DNA from 2 places in the Siphonobacter sp. genome. Region 2 is predicted to be linked to the other one. Evidence: riboswitches for the same ligand, from Rfam matches in the RefSeq annotation. Region 2 holds a riboswitch; the other holds the start of a gene.
The links. A riboswitch is a leader RNA that binds a small molecule or an ion and turns the genes downstream of it on or off. The one in region 2 is predicted to bind S-adenosylmethionine.
Positions count from the first base shown of each region.

Region 1: linked by a shared signal. The riboswitch ahead of ACOJTG_RS08955 (cysteine desulfurase family protein) and the one ahead of metK (methionine adenosyltransferase) in region 2 are both predicted to bind S-adenosylmethionine.

Region 1 covers NZ_JBMDWJ010000152.1:180-8,286, reverse strand. Annotated here, with positions in the region: gene ACOJTG_RS08985 (M13 family metallopeptidase) at 1-216, opposite strand, end outside; gene ACOJTG_RS08980 ((2Fe-2S)-binding protein) at 482-991, shown strand; gene ACOJTG_RS08975 (molybdopterin cofactor-binding domain-containing protein) at 1,037-3,196, shown strand; gene ACOJTG_RS08970 (RNA polymerase sigma factor) at 3,291-4,535, opposite strand; gene ACOJTG_RS08965 (YciI family protein) at 4,538-4,879, opposite strand; gene ACOJTG_RS08960 (hypothetical protein) at 5,076-6,086, opposite strand; SAM riboswitch class I at 6,632-6,732, shown strand; gene ACOJTG_RS08955 (cysteine desulfurase family protein) at 6,912-8,057, shown strand.
Region 2 covers NZ_JBMDWJ010000284.1:1,041-9,147, forward strand. Annotated here, with positions in the region: gene ACOJTG_RS17720 (3-oxoacyl-ACP synthase III family protein) at 42-986, opposite strand; gene ACOJTG_RS17725 (alkaline phosphatase) at 1,682-2,770, shown strand; gene ACOJTG_RS17730 (OsmC family protein) at 3,275-3,688, opposite strand; gene lipA (lipoyl synthase) at 3,935-4,837, shown strand; gene ACOJTG_RS17740 (lycopene cyclase family protein) at 4,981-6,183, shown strand; SAM-I-IV-variant riboswitch at 6,225-6,344, shown strand; gene metK (methionine adenosyltransferase) at 6,419-7,675, shown strand; gene ACOJTG_RS17750 (hypothetical protein) at 7,841-8,107, shown strand, end outside.

The DNA.
Region 1 (8,107 bases), on a different contig from region 2:
ATTGAACGAACCCCAACCCGTCTCCGAAGCTGGAATTTCCGTATTCTTCAGCCAGGCACCATTCGCGTACAGGAAGAAATCTTCGCGGGGACTCACTGACAAGTCCATGCCTGACAAGTCCAGTCCTTTTCGTTTGGGATCGTCACTGGGTTTGCCTATGAAAGCGGCTGTACTTAAAGCCACCAGCCCTAGTACCAGAGCGTTGTATCTTTTCATATGTGTTGATAAAATGTGGTAATCAAATTTTCAAATTTCGCACATTTTCAGGGATTAACAGGGCTTTTGCGACTATTCGGAGAATTTTATCTACCTGAACTTTCCTTTCGGTTTCCTGCTTTATGGGGATTATGCGTTCTGTTGTTACTAGCAACGAACCAGTGAAAATTCCATCAGTCCGGGTTTATTTTCAATGGATGTAGCGAGCAATTAATCCGTATCTTTGAAACACTTCTGCGAGCAAACCCCTATTTACCATTTCATCATGGCACAAACGAAACTGACCGTCAACGGCAAAGCCTATACGATTGACGTAGATCCTGAAATGCCCCTGCTCTGGGCCATCCGGGATGTAGTGGGTCTGAAAGGCACCAAATTTGGTTGCGGTATGGCTCAGTGCGGAGCCTGTACGGTTCACCTCAACGGCTCACCCATCCGTTCCTGCTCCACACCGGTATCGGTCGTGAAAGGACAGAAAATCACGACCATCGAAGGCATCGGTACACCCGACCATCTGCACGCCGTCCAACAAGCCTGGATCGATGAGCAGGTGACGCAGTGCGGCTACTGCCAGTCGGGGCAAATCATGAGTGCAGTAGCCCTGCTGAAAGAAAAATCCAAGCCGACTGACGAAGACATTGACCTGTACATGCAGGGAAACATTTGCCGCTGCGGAACCTACCAGCGGGTTCGGAAAGCGATTCACCGGGCGGCGGATTCCATTCAGGAAGCCAAGCCCGCCGCTGCGAAAAAGACGGCAAGTCTGGATCGTTAATGTTCCTTTTTCCCCGGTTTGGTTTTACTCTTTACGCCTCAGGCAATGAAAACATCCAACATCAATCGCCGGAATTTCCTCAAAACGAGTGGCTCCGCCGGAGCTTTGCTCGCCCTGGGTTTTTCGATTCCGGCTCAGTCGGAAGACGTCGTTCTTCATAAAATTCCCCAGACTACACTCGGTCTGGAATTCAGTCCTTATATCCTCATTGATGATACGGGGAAAATTACCTTACTCAACCCCCGTCCTGACATGGGGCAGGGTACGTACCAGTCGCTGCCCGCTTTGATTGCGGAAGAACTGGAAGTATCGCTTGATCAGATTCACATTAGTCAGACCAACGGTCAGGGCAAATACGGCTCCCAGCTTTCGGGCGGTAGTTCTTCCGTTCGTACCCGCTGGATGCCCCTGCGGAAAGCCGGTGCGGCGGTGAAAGAAATGCTCGTACAGGCCGCAGCCAATAAATGGCAGGTACCCGTCAGCGAGTGTTACGCCCAGGAGGCAAAGGTTTACCACAAGCCTTCGGGCAAGTCTTTTACCTACGCTGAACTCGTGGGAGACGCTTCTCAACTGCCCGTACCGAAAGATCCCAAGCTCAAAGATCCCAAGGATTTCAAGTTACTCGGCAAGAACATTCCCAAGCCTGACGTACCGCTGAAGGTAACGGGTCAGGCACAGTTTGGCATCGACGTAGAGGTACCCGGTATGTTGTACGCCAGCATCGAACGCTGTCCGGCCATTCATGGCAAAGTGGCTTCATTTGATACCACGGCGACGATGAAAGTACCGGGCGTCAAGAAAGTACTGAAAGCCGAACGAGCGATGCCCCATACCACCGTCGAAACCGTAGCCGTACTGGCCACGAACTACTGGGCGGCGGTACAGGGACGAAAAAAACTGAAAGTAAAGTGGGCTCCGGTAAACGAAGCGGCGTTATCGACGGAAAAGTTCTCGGCTCAAATGCACGAGCTGGCCAAGAAAGACGGCAGCGATTTCGCAGGCAATACGGGCGATTTTGCCAAAGCCTACGGCGAAGCATCCAAAAAGGTTCAGGCTACGTATGAGACACCCTTTGCCGCTCACGCCGCGATGGAACCCGTCAACGCAACGGCTTGGTTTAAGGGCGATTCGGTGGAAATCTGGGCTCCCGTACAGGGGCCCGACGGTACCATTGGCGAGGTGGCTCAGTACCTGGGTCTTAAACCCGAACAGGTGAAAGTCAACGTGACGTTTCTAGGGGGAGCTTTTGGCCGGAAAGCGTACCTGGACTTTGTGAAAGAAGCCGTATTTTTATCCAAACAGGTCAACGCTCCCGTAAAGCTCATCTGGACGCGGGAAGATGATATGAGTCAGGGTCCGTACCGTCCCGCCATGCTGAGTGTACTCGAAGGTGGTATTGACGAGAAAGGCAACGTGACGGCTTTTCACCATAAAATCATTGCGGAATCGATTCAGAAGCAGGTGTTCAAAGCCGACCTGAAGGGCAAGGCCGACGGCTGGGCCGAAGAAGGCATTGGCCCGAAGGACAGTCCGCTTCAAATTCCGAACATTCGCCGTAGCTACCACAATGCGAGTACCGACCTGCCCATCCTCTGGTGGCGTTCGGTGTATGCCTCAACGAACGTATTTGGGCACGAATCCTTCGTGGACGAGCTGGCTCACGCGGCGGGCAAAGATCCGCTGGATCTGCGACTGGAGTTACTGAAAGATTCCCCCCGTTTTGTGAAAGTACTGGAAACGGCGGCGGAAAAATCCGGTTATCGCGAAAAGCTACCCGCCGGGAAAGCTCGCGGACTGGCCATCGCCCGTTCGTTCAGTACCATCTGTGCTCACGTGTTTACGGTAGCCAAAACGGCGGATGGCGTGAAGATCGAAAAAGTAGTATCGGTGATTGACTGCGGGATGACGGTAAACCCCGATAACATCAAAGCTCAGACTGAAAGTAACATCATCTACGGTCTGACGGCAGCGATCAAAAGCCCGATCACGTTTGCCAATGGAGCCGTGGAACAAACGAACTTCCATAATTATCCGGTGCTACGCATCAACGAAACGCCGATCATGGAAGTCCACATCATCGACAATCAGGAAGCTCCCGGCGGCGTGGGCGAACCGGGTTTACCGCCCGTCGCTCCAGCCCTGGCCAACGCCCTGTTTAATCTGACGGGGAAACGGCAACGGAAGTATCCGCTGGAATTGGTGTAATCATGTAATTGAAAAAACGGGTCTTAGGGCCCGTTTTTTTGACATTTTAAAGAATAAGTAAACTGCTTCGACGTAATCTAACACCAATAAAATCCTAACTATCTAATGCGATACGGTTAATTAGTTTATTTAATGTACTTCGCTCCCTTTTTGATTTAGTTAAGGTAATAGCCTTCCTGTAATGCTTGACCGCTAGAGAAACGTAATTTTCCGTATACAGGTATCCTAGTAATAGATGGTAATAACTATTTTCTAAAAAATTTAATTTTTCAGCTTCACGAATAGCTCTCTTATTTCCATAGACTTTAGACAAAGCAAATATTCTATTCAAAGCTATTACCGGCGAGTATTTTAATACTACAAGTCGATTATATAATTGCAGAATCGGTTCCCATTTAGGAGTTTCTATTGAGGTACTGTGCCAATAAGAAATAGCAGCTTCTAGATGATATGTTGAGACTTCATCCCCTGTACAAGCACTTGCCAAATAGTATTGACCTCTTTCAATTAATGACAGATCCCACAGGTTTCTATCCTGTTCTTCGAATAGAATAGTTTCCCCGCAGTTATCGGTCCTTGCATCGAGCCTTGAGCTTTGAAAGTACATCAATGCAAGCAACGCTCTAGCATTTTTCGTACTGGTAGATGGGTTATCAACTAATGTCAATACTAGCCTGATCGCTTCAGCACATAGTTTCTTGCGTATAAGCTGATCACTAGTTTTAGAATAGTAACCCTCGTTAAATAAAATATATAATGTCTTAAGTACGCAATCTATCCGACAATTAATTTCTGCTTCAGTTAGTGGCTTAATTTTAAATTGACTATTCCTTAAATTATTCTTTGCTCTAAATAAACGCTTTTTTATTGTTTCCGTTTTACTAAGAAAAGCAGTTGCAATTTCTTCTACGCTAAAACCACATATAATTTGAAGGGCTAAAGCTATTTGATTCTCTTGAGAGTTTACAGAATCACAAAGGGTAAAAATCATTTGTAATTCGCTGTCTTCTAGTAGTTGAGGATCGATTTCCAGAATTGGGTCTATTATTATTTCTTCCTGCTGATTTTTATCTAGTATTAATTTTTCAAAAATTACAAGCCGTTTTACATAATCTTTTGATTTATTGATTGCTACGGTATAAAGCCAGGCAGTAGGGTTATCCGGCACTCCAGTAATTGCCCAGTATTCAGAAGCTTTTAGAAAAGTATCACTAACAATATCTTCCGCTATCTCAACAGATCGGATACTAAAATGACGGCATACAGTTGCCGTCATTTTAGTATATTCCTGATGGAATAAAAGCGTTAAAAGATCCGATTGTAAGGTTAAGTCGTTCAATACTAGTCACGTTTTAGAACTTCTCTTACTTCGACACTACCCCCAATACTAAAGATAGGGTTCCTTTTTGCTATTTCTACTGCTTCATTTATGTCTTCGGCCCGAATGACTACATAACCGCTAATAAATTCCTTAATTTCTGTATAAGGTCCATCGGTTACCAGATTGTCTGGTCGCACTGTTTTAGCACTTCCTGGTAGTGGCAATAGCGTATTTCCTTTATCTACAAGCTTGTTTTGTGACGCAATGTTGTCAAGCCAATTCAGTCTCTCCTGCATTTGTTCAGGTGACGGTTTGAAGTCAGCGATGTCTTTGAGTCTGAAGATTAAAGCAAATTCTTTCATGGTGAGAAAAGTTATTGTTCTACTCTATGACGATCAGCCTGATCGATTAGGGACAATCTATAGTCTAAAAATAACAAATTGCTTCCTACTCGTTTGTGCTCTTGGCAGTAATACCCTGCCGTTCTTGGTGATGCTATACTAAACACCAAGAACGGCGGAAGGAATTCTTCATAGGACCCAATAGAACATAGAAATGCTATTTTTTTCCATAGGAAATTACATAATGAAAACGATTAAAATCAATAGTTATTGGATTAGAACGCTGCCACTTATCGAAACCGTCATAGTCTAGCTTTATATAACTAGGAACAATTAAAACTTCATGGTATTTACTCATAATAAACTCGGCCATAAATCCTGAATTCACAATTAATTCTATCTGCTCCAAATATGTTTTAGAAACCTCGCCTACGTGCATATTTGGATGTTTCTTCCTGAATTCCAGCAATTCTTTCATAGCTTGGATATGCATTTCCAAATACTGATCCGGAAAACCGGAAGATTTCTCCAGTTCTGCTATGTTTTCATTAGCCCATTGCAATTTTTTAAAAGCACTTCCGGTAATAGACCCTAATAATAGTTCGTCCGCAAACGAAGCCTCAGCAACATAAACATTAGGCTTTGTCAGCAAGGGCTTTAAACTGGTTAGTCTAGAGGGTTTATACGTATTTACTAGGTGATCGCTGAGTTTGGCAACCTGATCTGCATCCAGCTCATCAGAGGTAATCCTTATCTTCAAAAACCAGGTACCACATTCATATACGGTTAATAAATGCTGTTTATTTGACTCATCCAGGCAAACAGCCTTGATTCCGCTGCAGATGTAGTTATCAACGTATTTTACTGGCGATTGGTATACTTTTGAACCGGGTTTAAATATTTCATTTCTTGAGCTTATGTATTCATTTCTTAATCTACCCTCTGAACCTTCATCTCCAGCGGGATATATATGAATAGAGGCCACTGTATATTTATCTGCCATTTGATGTTCATACACAACACCAATATTTGTATTTGCTTTATTAAAAGAATAAACCTCCGTTCTTGTTAAATTATCGAACTGGACCGGAAATATGGATTGGGTTGCTAGATGAACATACTCTCCTTTGGCTTTTAGTTGTTTAGGTTCTCTTCTATCTTGGCTAGGGCCTATGAGACTACTAAATAACATTAAACCTAACAAAAAATAGAAAAGAAAACCTTTCATAGTATGGGGTCTACTTCATGCAAGTAGCTTGCATTATGATTTTTAAAATTCGATTCCTATTTAATCAAGACCTAGCATTTACTTGCTTAATCAGTTATAAAATTAAGTAATGTTAGACGTCTTTTACAATGATAATTATTTTGTAATTAAATTATATGTATTTTTCAAATCCTTGAGCCAATGAGTTAGTACTTACTAACTAAGCTAGATCAGCTTCATTATTGGTAACTAGTTATTACATACGTTTATTAATTTCGATGCCCTTGTTCATAACATTCGCTACAAACCTAGTAATCAGTATCAGTAGGCTTCGTAAACTCCATTTTTCTATCCTGCGACAAAAGTCTTTATTAAGCTAAGCCCGTTGCTTTCTGCTTAGTAATGCACCAATACCTTACCAACCCCAATATCGAAATACAATCTATTCATAATCAATAGATTACTTCAAAATTATTTAATAATCTATAAATTCTATAGATTTTATTTGTTTCGTATTTTTTCTTACACGTATCTTTGCAACGTCTTCAATTACTACGGGTAGTTGGGGCTTATACAGAAAGGAGGAGAGACAGGCTCTGCGAATCCTTAGCAACTTTCCGACATGGAATCAGTGCTAACCTGCCTAACACATTAGGAACTATAAACCCAATACCGCATGGCACTCTCCCCGACTCGAAATCGACCGGCCTGCTTCATTCTTAGAAGCTAAGCATTGTTTCTCGTTTGGCACGAACGTGAGATTTCCGTCACGTCTGGTCGCTCCTGGATTCACCACGGGTTTGACCATTTCATCTGATCATTCACCTTCATCAGCTCTTGCATCGCATGTCTATTTATTTCGATAACTCCGCTACTACGTCTCTATCTCCAGCCGTTCTGGAAACGATTTTACCCTATTTCACGCAACATTTCGGAAATCCGTCTTCCAATCACCGGGCGGGGCGGGAAGCGAAACGCGTGATTCAGTCCAGTCGTCGTCAAATCGCTGATTTACTAGCCCTTTCTCCCGAAGAAATCATCTTCACTTCCGGGGGTACCGAAGCCGATAATTTTGCCCTCAAGAGCAGCATTCAGCAATATGGGATTCGTCACGTCCTGACCTCAAAAATTGAACATAAAGCCGTCTTGCTACCGCTACGGCAGTTAGAGCAGGCGGGTCAGATTCAGCTTGATTACGTTGCACTCGACGAGCAGGGACGGGTTTCAATTCCCGACCTGACCCGCTGGCTGGAAAAGCACCCCAAAGGACTCGTCAGCCTCATGCACGCCAATAACGAACTCGGTAACTTACTGAACCTGGAAGAAGTGGGTGCCTTAACCCAGCACTACGGTGCCTACTTTCATACCGACACCGTTCAGAGCCTGGGCAAAGTCCATGTAGCCCTGGACGCCGTTGATTTCGCCACGGCTTCGGCCCACAAATTTCGCGGTCCGAAAGGCGTTGGATTTCTGATCGCCCGTCGGGGGCATCGGCTACCGGCCTTGCTCAGCGGCGGCGGACAGGAAGGCGGCCAACGCGGGGGTACTGAAAACGTGCCGGGCATTGTGGGCCTGACCAAAGCATTGGAGCTGGCCATCACCCAGCAACAGCAGAACATCGCTAACCTGGATTCGCTGAAACGTCATTTTATTGGTGGTTTACGCGAACAGATTCCTGGTATTGCGTTCAATGGTCGATGTCAAAGCATCGACGAGACCTTACCCGGACTGATTAATGTCGCCTTCCCCATTCTGGATGCTCCCTGCTCGCTGGTCGAAGCCCTGGATGCTCGCGGAATTGCCGTTTCTGGCGGCAGTGCCTGCTCCAACCTAGCGGGCGGCTCCCACGTACTTCAGGCAATCCCCTCCAGCTTCGGAAAAGAAAACGTACGGTTTTCCTTCGGATCGGAAAATACTCGGCAGGAAATCGATACTGCGTTAACCATTCTTACGGAATTGTATCAAGTGGAGGAAGTTAGTTTAGTGGCTTAACCCTTCTCACTAGTCAGAAGATCTCTTTTTAGATCTTACTCTTATCGAAT
Region 2 (8,107 bases):
TCGGCCTTTTTCGTAAAGACTGGTCACTAAAAGGAATCAGCTTACGCTTCTACCAGCATCGCACCATACGAGTATCCACCACCGAACGTAGTGACGACGATGTGATCGCCTTTCTGGAAGCGGTACTTGTTCTCATCCAGGCCGATGGCACAACCGGCACAGCCGGTATTCCCTAAGTACTGAATGTTAGATAAAAGTTTTTCCATCGGTAAGCCCAGTTCTTCCATTACTTTTTTGCTGATCCGGAAATTGGCCTGGTGCGGCAACACCCAGTCTACTTCCTCCAGCGTAAGACCATTACGACCCAGAATCTGACGGCTAGCTCGGGGCATGTACTGCACCGCGTGAATAAACACATCGCGGCCATTGGGCATCACAAACCCTTCGTCGTTGGGTTTCAGAACAACCCCTTCCAGGGCCTTCCCTACCGTGGCTGCCCCGCCGGTTAGAATATCAACAATTTTCAGATCCGAATCCGATACGCGTTCATTCGAGAGAAACAGAGCCGCAGCCCCGTCGCCCCACAAGTGCCCGGCTACTTTATCCGATTCGTTGCTGTACGCAGTGTTGTTATCCGACACGACAACCAGAGCTTTCGTCGCTTTCTTCATGCAGAAATACCCCTGAACTACTTCCAGGGCATTCAATAACGAAGAGCAGGCCGTTGATACGGACAGTACCGGAATATCCGGAATTTGAAGATCATGCTGAACCGCATGAGCTAACGATACAATCGTATCGTAAGGGGTGTAGGTAGCTCCTACAATGAGGTCAATTTCCTGAACAGGGTATGGTAACAGGGCTAACCCCTGACGAACGGCTTCCACAGCCATTGTGTTCGTGTTTTCATGGGGGGCAGCTTTCCGACGTTCTCGGATGCCCGTCCTCTCCACAATCCACTGGTCAGACAATCCATTCAGTCGGGCGAAGTGTTCATTTGTAACAACTTGCTCCGGCAAATAGCTACTTATCGCGTTGATATACATAAGGGTCAAGCGGTACAGCTCGTATTTTGTACTTTGCCGTGCTTTTTTGCACTATGCAAAGAATAGTTATCTTCTCGAACTTACCAAATTTCTAAGAGAATAATTCAATAAGACATTGGATAAGTACCAGATAAATTTGCAAATCCTTAATATCCTTTGTTTCGGACGCTTAAAATGCGGCGTTAGACAAGTACTTTTAAGTCGCAAAAAGTTCATACCGATTCCAAAAAATAATATGGTATGGTAGCATACTAAATTCTAGATCCGAAGGCCTATTCGATACGGTCTACTAATGACAAAAACCTGTAAAGCAGTAAGTGCAAACATCAGATTTTTATATTCCCTACTCCTGCACTGTCGAGTTTAGGCTAAAGTCGAAACCAGCGGAGTCGAATATAATTTACTATCAATCAGCTGCTTATTTCCTACTTTAGTACTGAAGATTGTAAAAATCCAGCAGTGAGCCTTTCGTGAAACCTCTTCAACGCTTGTAACCGTCTGCATCGGTCTATCTATTAACGCTTACTTCCTTGATTAGGTTATGCGTGCTCTTGCCCGGTACTGGCAGGTATTTTATTGAAAGATCATTTTTATCAAGGAAGACTTAACAATTTATTCATCCGTTTAACGGCCTTTTGACTCGCAATTAGCTCGAATTTTGCAGCATATTCACTTCCTTTTTTCCCTTAAGTACTATGCATCGTTACCTTCTTTTGTGTGCCGGTTTCTTGGCGGGCTGCCTGTCGGTGCAGGCTCAGCAAACGCCTAAGCGTCCCAAAAACGTAATCCTATTGATTGGTGACGGGATGGGCGTCAATCAGGTATACGCCGCTCAGATTGCCAACAAAGGTCCGCTTCATCTGAATCGTTTTCCATACCTCGGTCTTTCTACCACGCACCCCGTCAAAGATTTTATTACCGATTCAGGAGCGGGTGGTACGGCTCTGTCCACGGGTGTAAAAACGAAAAACGGAGCTATTGCGGTAGACTCTGCCAATCGTCCCCAAGTGACTTTGGCCGAATTGGCTAAAAAGCGGAAACTTTCTACCGGTATCGTTACTACCTGCGACATTACGGACGCTACCCCAGCGGACTTCTATGCTCACCAGGCCTCCCGCTCGCAACACGAAGCCATTGCCGAACAAATGGTCAATGCGGATCTGGATGTAGTGATTGGTGGCGGTATGCGGTATTTCTTTCAACGGAAAGACGGCAAAAACCTACTCGAAGATTTTAAGAAGAAAGGCTATACGGTAGCTGATACTTCCCAGGATTTTACGGCAGCAACCGGTAAGAAGCTGGTTGCTTTCAATGCCGGTATGAACCCAATCAAGGTTAAAGAAGGTCGCGGCCCTATTCTTCGCCAGGAAGTAGAAAAAGCCTTGAGTATTCTTTCCGAGAACACAAATGGTTTTTTCCTCATGGCTGAGGGCTCGCAGATTGACTGGGCCGGTCACGCCAACGACATGGAATATATGGTGACTGAAACGCTGGATTTCGATAAAGCCGTAGGAGCTGCTCTCGACTTTGCGGAAAAGAATGGCGAGACACTCGTCATCGTAACGGCCGATCACGAAACCGGGGGCTTGAGTCTGACGGGTGGTGACTGGCGAAATGGCGTTGTCGAAGGAAAATTTATCTGGATGAATCACTCCGCTAACCCCGTACCCGTATTTGCGTACGGTCCTGGTTCTGAGTTATTTCGAGGTATTTTTCCCAACGTGGAAGTAAACAAAAAAATACAACAGGCCTGGTGGGGCGAAACCATCCTGAGCCGTAAATAGTTTTAGGTTACGTTGTTCGTTCTCAGTAGATAGAAACGTAATTTTTTCTACGCATGGTCAGACCTTGTGGAATCGTTTTAGAAAATACCTTCTAACCCAACACGGCTTACTGTAGACTTGAAACTGACAACTCAATAAGTCGCTAGCTCAAGTAAATCAGGAATGTTGAGAGGCTGTCTACGTCAGACAGCCTCTTTTGTTGATTCAACTCAGAAGTTACTCAGTTTCGTTCACAGCCCCTCTCCCTCTGACATCGAACGGTCTCAGATCATCTACAACAACCAGCCTTCCAGGCTGTATTTAGATGACAAATCCGAAAGACCCGCCAACCCCGGAGGGGTTCAATATGCTTAGCCCCGTATGCAATGCGGAGAATCGTCCAGCCCGGTAGGCACAGCCTACCAACTAGAAAATCCGTAGCAAATGCTACGGATAACCCGTCCCGCTATCTTTACCCGGTTTATCCTACCAAACGGAAAACGGAAAACCGCGGCTCCCGCCACACTAAACCAAAAACTCAAAACTTACCACCTGCTTCAAATCCGGATGCAGACTTTCGGCCACCGGGCAGGTAAGGGCCGCGTTTTCCAGTTTCTTCCGGCGGGTTTCCGTGAGCGGTTGATTGGTTTTGATTTTCAGTTTTACTTCCAGTTGGCCAATCCGTCGGGGACTCTCCGCCATACTTTTCGTTACTTCTACTTCAGTGCCCGTAATGTCAATTCCATCGCGTTGGGCCACAATACCCATAATGGTAAGCATACACGATCCCAGAGCGGATGCCACCAGATCCGTCGGTGAAAACGCCTCTCCTTTGCCGTGATTGTCTACGGGAGCGTCCGTTAAGATTTCTGAACCTGACTTGAGGTGAACACCCTGCGTGCGGAGCTGTCCTAAGTACGTAATTTTTGCAGTTGCCATAGATACTGAATTAAAACTTCAAAAGTAAACCTAAGAACTAAATCCGCTACAGGTACTCAAAGATTTGCGGACAAAACCTCTGTAAAAATTATTTTTCTTCCCGAAAGCCCCTCTCCCAACGATCAGCTGGGTTTCCTCTAAAATACTTACGCAAGGCAACTTTTTCTACGCATTCCCGGTTAGCTCATTACCTTTGTATTTACGTTGATAAACCCATTGTTTGTCAAATCAGCAATTGATATTGGGATGATCGAGCTACCCGTTATTACGAAAACTGAACCGGCTGGTTTAAACAGACCGGGTTCTTCTACCCGTAAACCCGAATGGTTGCGAGTAAAACTCCCGACGGGTCCGGAATACCGCAATGTGCGGCAGGTGGTGGATGAATACAAGCTTCACACCATTTGTCAGTCGGGCAACTGTCCCAACATGGGCGAATGCTGGGGAGCGGGTACGGCCACGTTTATGATTTTAGGCAATGTCTGTACGCGTTCCTGTACGTTCTGTGCGGTAGCGACAGGCCGTCCGAACGAATATGACGCCGACGAACCCCGACGCGTGGCTGAGGCCATTAAAATCATGGGCGTGAAACACGCCGTGATTACGTCCGTGAACCGTGACGAATTGAAAGACCGGGGAGCAGAAATCTGGTATGATACGGTTCGTCTGACGAAAGAATTGAGTCCGAGTACGACGATTGAAACCCTGATTCCGGATACGAAAGGAAATTGGCCTGCTTTGGAACGCATGATTTCGGCTGGTCAGGAAGTGGTTTCACACAATATGGAAACTGTGGAGCGGTTATACCGTCCCGTCCGTCCGCAGGCTAAATACAGCCGCAGTCTGGAGCAAATTCAGCGTACAAAAGCGTTCGGTAAGCGTACCAAGACCGGCATTATGCTGGGCCTGGGCGAGACGCAGGAAGAAGTCTTTAAAGCGATGGATGATCTGGTCGAAAACGGACTGGATATTCTGACGCTGGGCCAGTACCTGCAACCGACCAAAATGCACCATGAAGTGATCGAATGGATTCACCCCGATACCTTCGCGATGTACAAGGAGGAAGGCGAACGACGCGGCATCAAGTACGTCGAAGCGGGACCACTGGTTCGTTCCAGTTACCACGCCGAACGTCACGTGCACGTGTAACGGATGAATTAACATTACGTATGTAGTACATGAGACAGCCTCGCTTGTTATAAGCGAGGCTGTTTGCGTTTTAGGTATATACTGCTCGTAAAACAAGTACGCCTAATTTTGGGTTGTATCCTCACAATTTCCCCTGATTTGCCTTGAAGTACGACATCATCATTACGGGCGGAGGGATGGCCGGGCTGAGTCTGGCCTATTACCTCAATCACAGCACCTTACGTCATAAGCAGATTCTGATTATTGACCGGGAACCCAAAACCCGTAACGACCGTACCTGGGCCTTCTGGCAGGCGGGTGAAGGAGCGTTTGAATCCATTCTGTATCGGCACTGGAATAAGCTCTGGTTTCACGGAACTGAGGGTTTTTCCCAACAATTAGACCTCGGCCAGCACCAGTACAAGCTCCTTCGGGGTAAGGATTTTTACGCTTCGATACGGGCTGATCTTTCCCGTAATCCCAACATTCAGTATCTATTTGCGGACCTGCATTCGGTGGAAACCTCGCAGGATTCGGCTCTGGTGCAAACTTCAAAGGGTGAGTACCGGGCTGCGTGGTGTTTCGACAGTACGACTCCCATGCAGGCCATTCGAAACTTAACCAAAGAAGCCGCTGCTCTACCCGCCCCTCGCTGGCAGGAACTCTTACAGCATTTCAAGGGCTGGGTAGTTCGTACTGAAAAACCGGTATTCGATCCCGAAACACCGATCATGATGGACTTCCGGATCGAACAGAAGAACGAATGTCGGTTTGTATACGTCATGCCTTTTTCCGCGACGGAAGCACTCGTTGAGTTCACGCTCTTCACACCTGCTCTACTGACACCGAACGAATACGACGAAGCGTTGCGAGCTTATCTGAAGGATTTTTTCAGTTTGGAAACCTACGAGATTACGGAAGAAGAAACGGGCATCATTCCCATGAGTGACGAGCCGATGCCCGAACAACCTTCGCCGCACGTCATCCGGATTGGAACCGCCGGGGGATACACCCGGGCCAGTACGGGTTACACGTTTACGCGTACGCAAAAGCGACTGCAGGCGTTGGTGCGTCAATTGGAAAAAAACTTCTCGCAGTCTCCGGTAACCAACCGACCCATCTCGGCTCAGTACCGTTTTTATGATCAGGTACTCCTGAATGTATTCCTGAAAAATCGGTATTCAGCGGCAGCAGTCTTTACCGATTTGTTCCGCAAGAACCCCGCTCCCCTGATTTTTCGCTTTCTGGATGAGGAAACTTCGCTTCGGGAAGACCTGGGCGTTCTGTATTCAGTACCCGTTATTCCCTTTACGATGGCTGCTTTTGACGTTTTTAAGAGAAATATCTCGGAAATGTTCAAACGGTAAGCCTACATATTTGGTGAATTTCCGCTGAATGTACAATTTTGCAAAAGTATCCAGAGGCTCCAGTTAGGGCACCAACCGAGTCTAGAACGCTACGGTGGTTTGACGATACGGACTTTGTTGCTAGTAATCAGCTATTTCAGCAACAGTCAAAAACGTTCAATTCCTTCCTTTGGCCGAGGACTACGAAAAGTTTACATGGATTCGTAACTCCCAAAATCATTCTAATTTACAGAACATGCCTTATTTGTTCACTTCTGAGTCTGTATCTGAAGGACACCCCGATAAAGTGGCAGACCAAATTTCAGATGCCCTCATTGATCATTTTTTAGCCTTCGACCCCCAATCCAAAGTAGCTTGTGAAACGCTGGTAACGACGGGCCAGGTTATTCTGGCGGGTGAAGTGAAGTCTTCAACGTACCTCGACGTACAGAGCATTGCTCGTGACGTGATTCGCAAGATTGGGTACACGAAGTCGGAATACATGTTCGAAGCTCATTCCTGCGGTGTTCTTTCGGCCATTCACGAACAGTCTGCGGATATCAATCAGGGTGTGGATCGTTCCAGCCCCGAAGAACAGGGTGCCGGTGATCAGGGGATGATGTTTGGTTACGCGACCCGCGAAACGGACAACTACATGCCCTTAGCTCTGGACTTAGCTCACAAGATTCTAAAGACGATGAGCGACATCCGGAACAACGAACTTTCGCTAATGCCCTACCTTCGTCCCGATGCCAAATCGCAGGTGACGATTGAGTACAACGATGATAACGTTCCCCAGCGGATCGATACGATTGTCGTTTCTACCCAGCACGACGATTTCGCGGACGATGAAACCATGCTCGCCAAAATTCGCGAGGATGTGGTAGCCATTGTCATTCCCCGCGTAAAGGCCAGTCTGAAGCCCGAATTACGTGGCCTATTCGAGGGCGAAATTACGTACCACATCAACCCAACGGGTAAATTCGTGATCGGTGGTCCCCACGGGGATACGGGTCTGACGGGCCGTAAAATCATCGTTGATACCTACGGTGGTAAAGGTGCACACGGCGGTGGAGCTTTCTCGGGTAAAGATCCCTCGAAAGTAGACCGTTCAGCAGCTTACGCGACGCGTCACATTGCCAAAAACCTGGTCGCAGCGGGTGTAGCGGATGAAGTACTCGTTCAGGTATCCTATGCCATTGGTGTAGCCGAGCCCTGCGGTATCTACGTAAACACCTACGGAACCTCGAAAGTAGGACTGTCCGACGGTGACATCGCTTTGAAAGTAGAGAAGATTTTCGATATGCGTCCGTACTTCATCGAGCAACGTCTGAAACTACGTAACCCGATCTATTCCGAAACAGCGGCCTACGGCCACATGGGACGGGAATCGAAAGTAGTGACGAAGACGTTCAAATCACCCGATGGAGCTACGAAAGAACTCGAAGTTGAGCTCTTCACCTGGGAAAAACTCGACTACGTAGAGAAAGTAAAAGCTGAATTCGGTCTGTAATTTGAGACTGAAGACAGAAAAAGACCTGAGCTGGAAACGGTTCAGGTCTTTTTTGTTGGGAAGAAATCAAAGCTAGTAGTCTACAATCTTACTGGAATACAGTATACTTGTTGTTTCAGTCACTCTTCCTTTCCAAAACATTTTTCTTCCTCAGTTAAAACCTGTATGAAACACTTCATTACTACTTTTCTGCTCTGCCTAGTGGCGTGTTACGGATTTGCTCAATCGACCAAAGTAGTCGTTCGGGCCCGGGCTAAAGACGCCAAATTTATTGGTACGGGTATTGGCGGGGCTTACGTCGTTATTCGCCATGACCTGACGGGTGAAATTCTAGCCCAGGGCTTGACGACGGGTAATTCCGGCAATACTGACCTAATGCTCAAAACGCCCCATCAGCGGTACGACCGCCTGACGGATGACCAGACCGCCCGC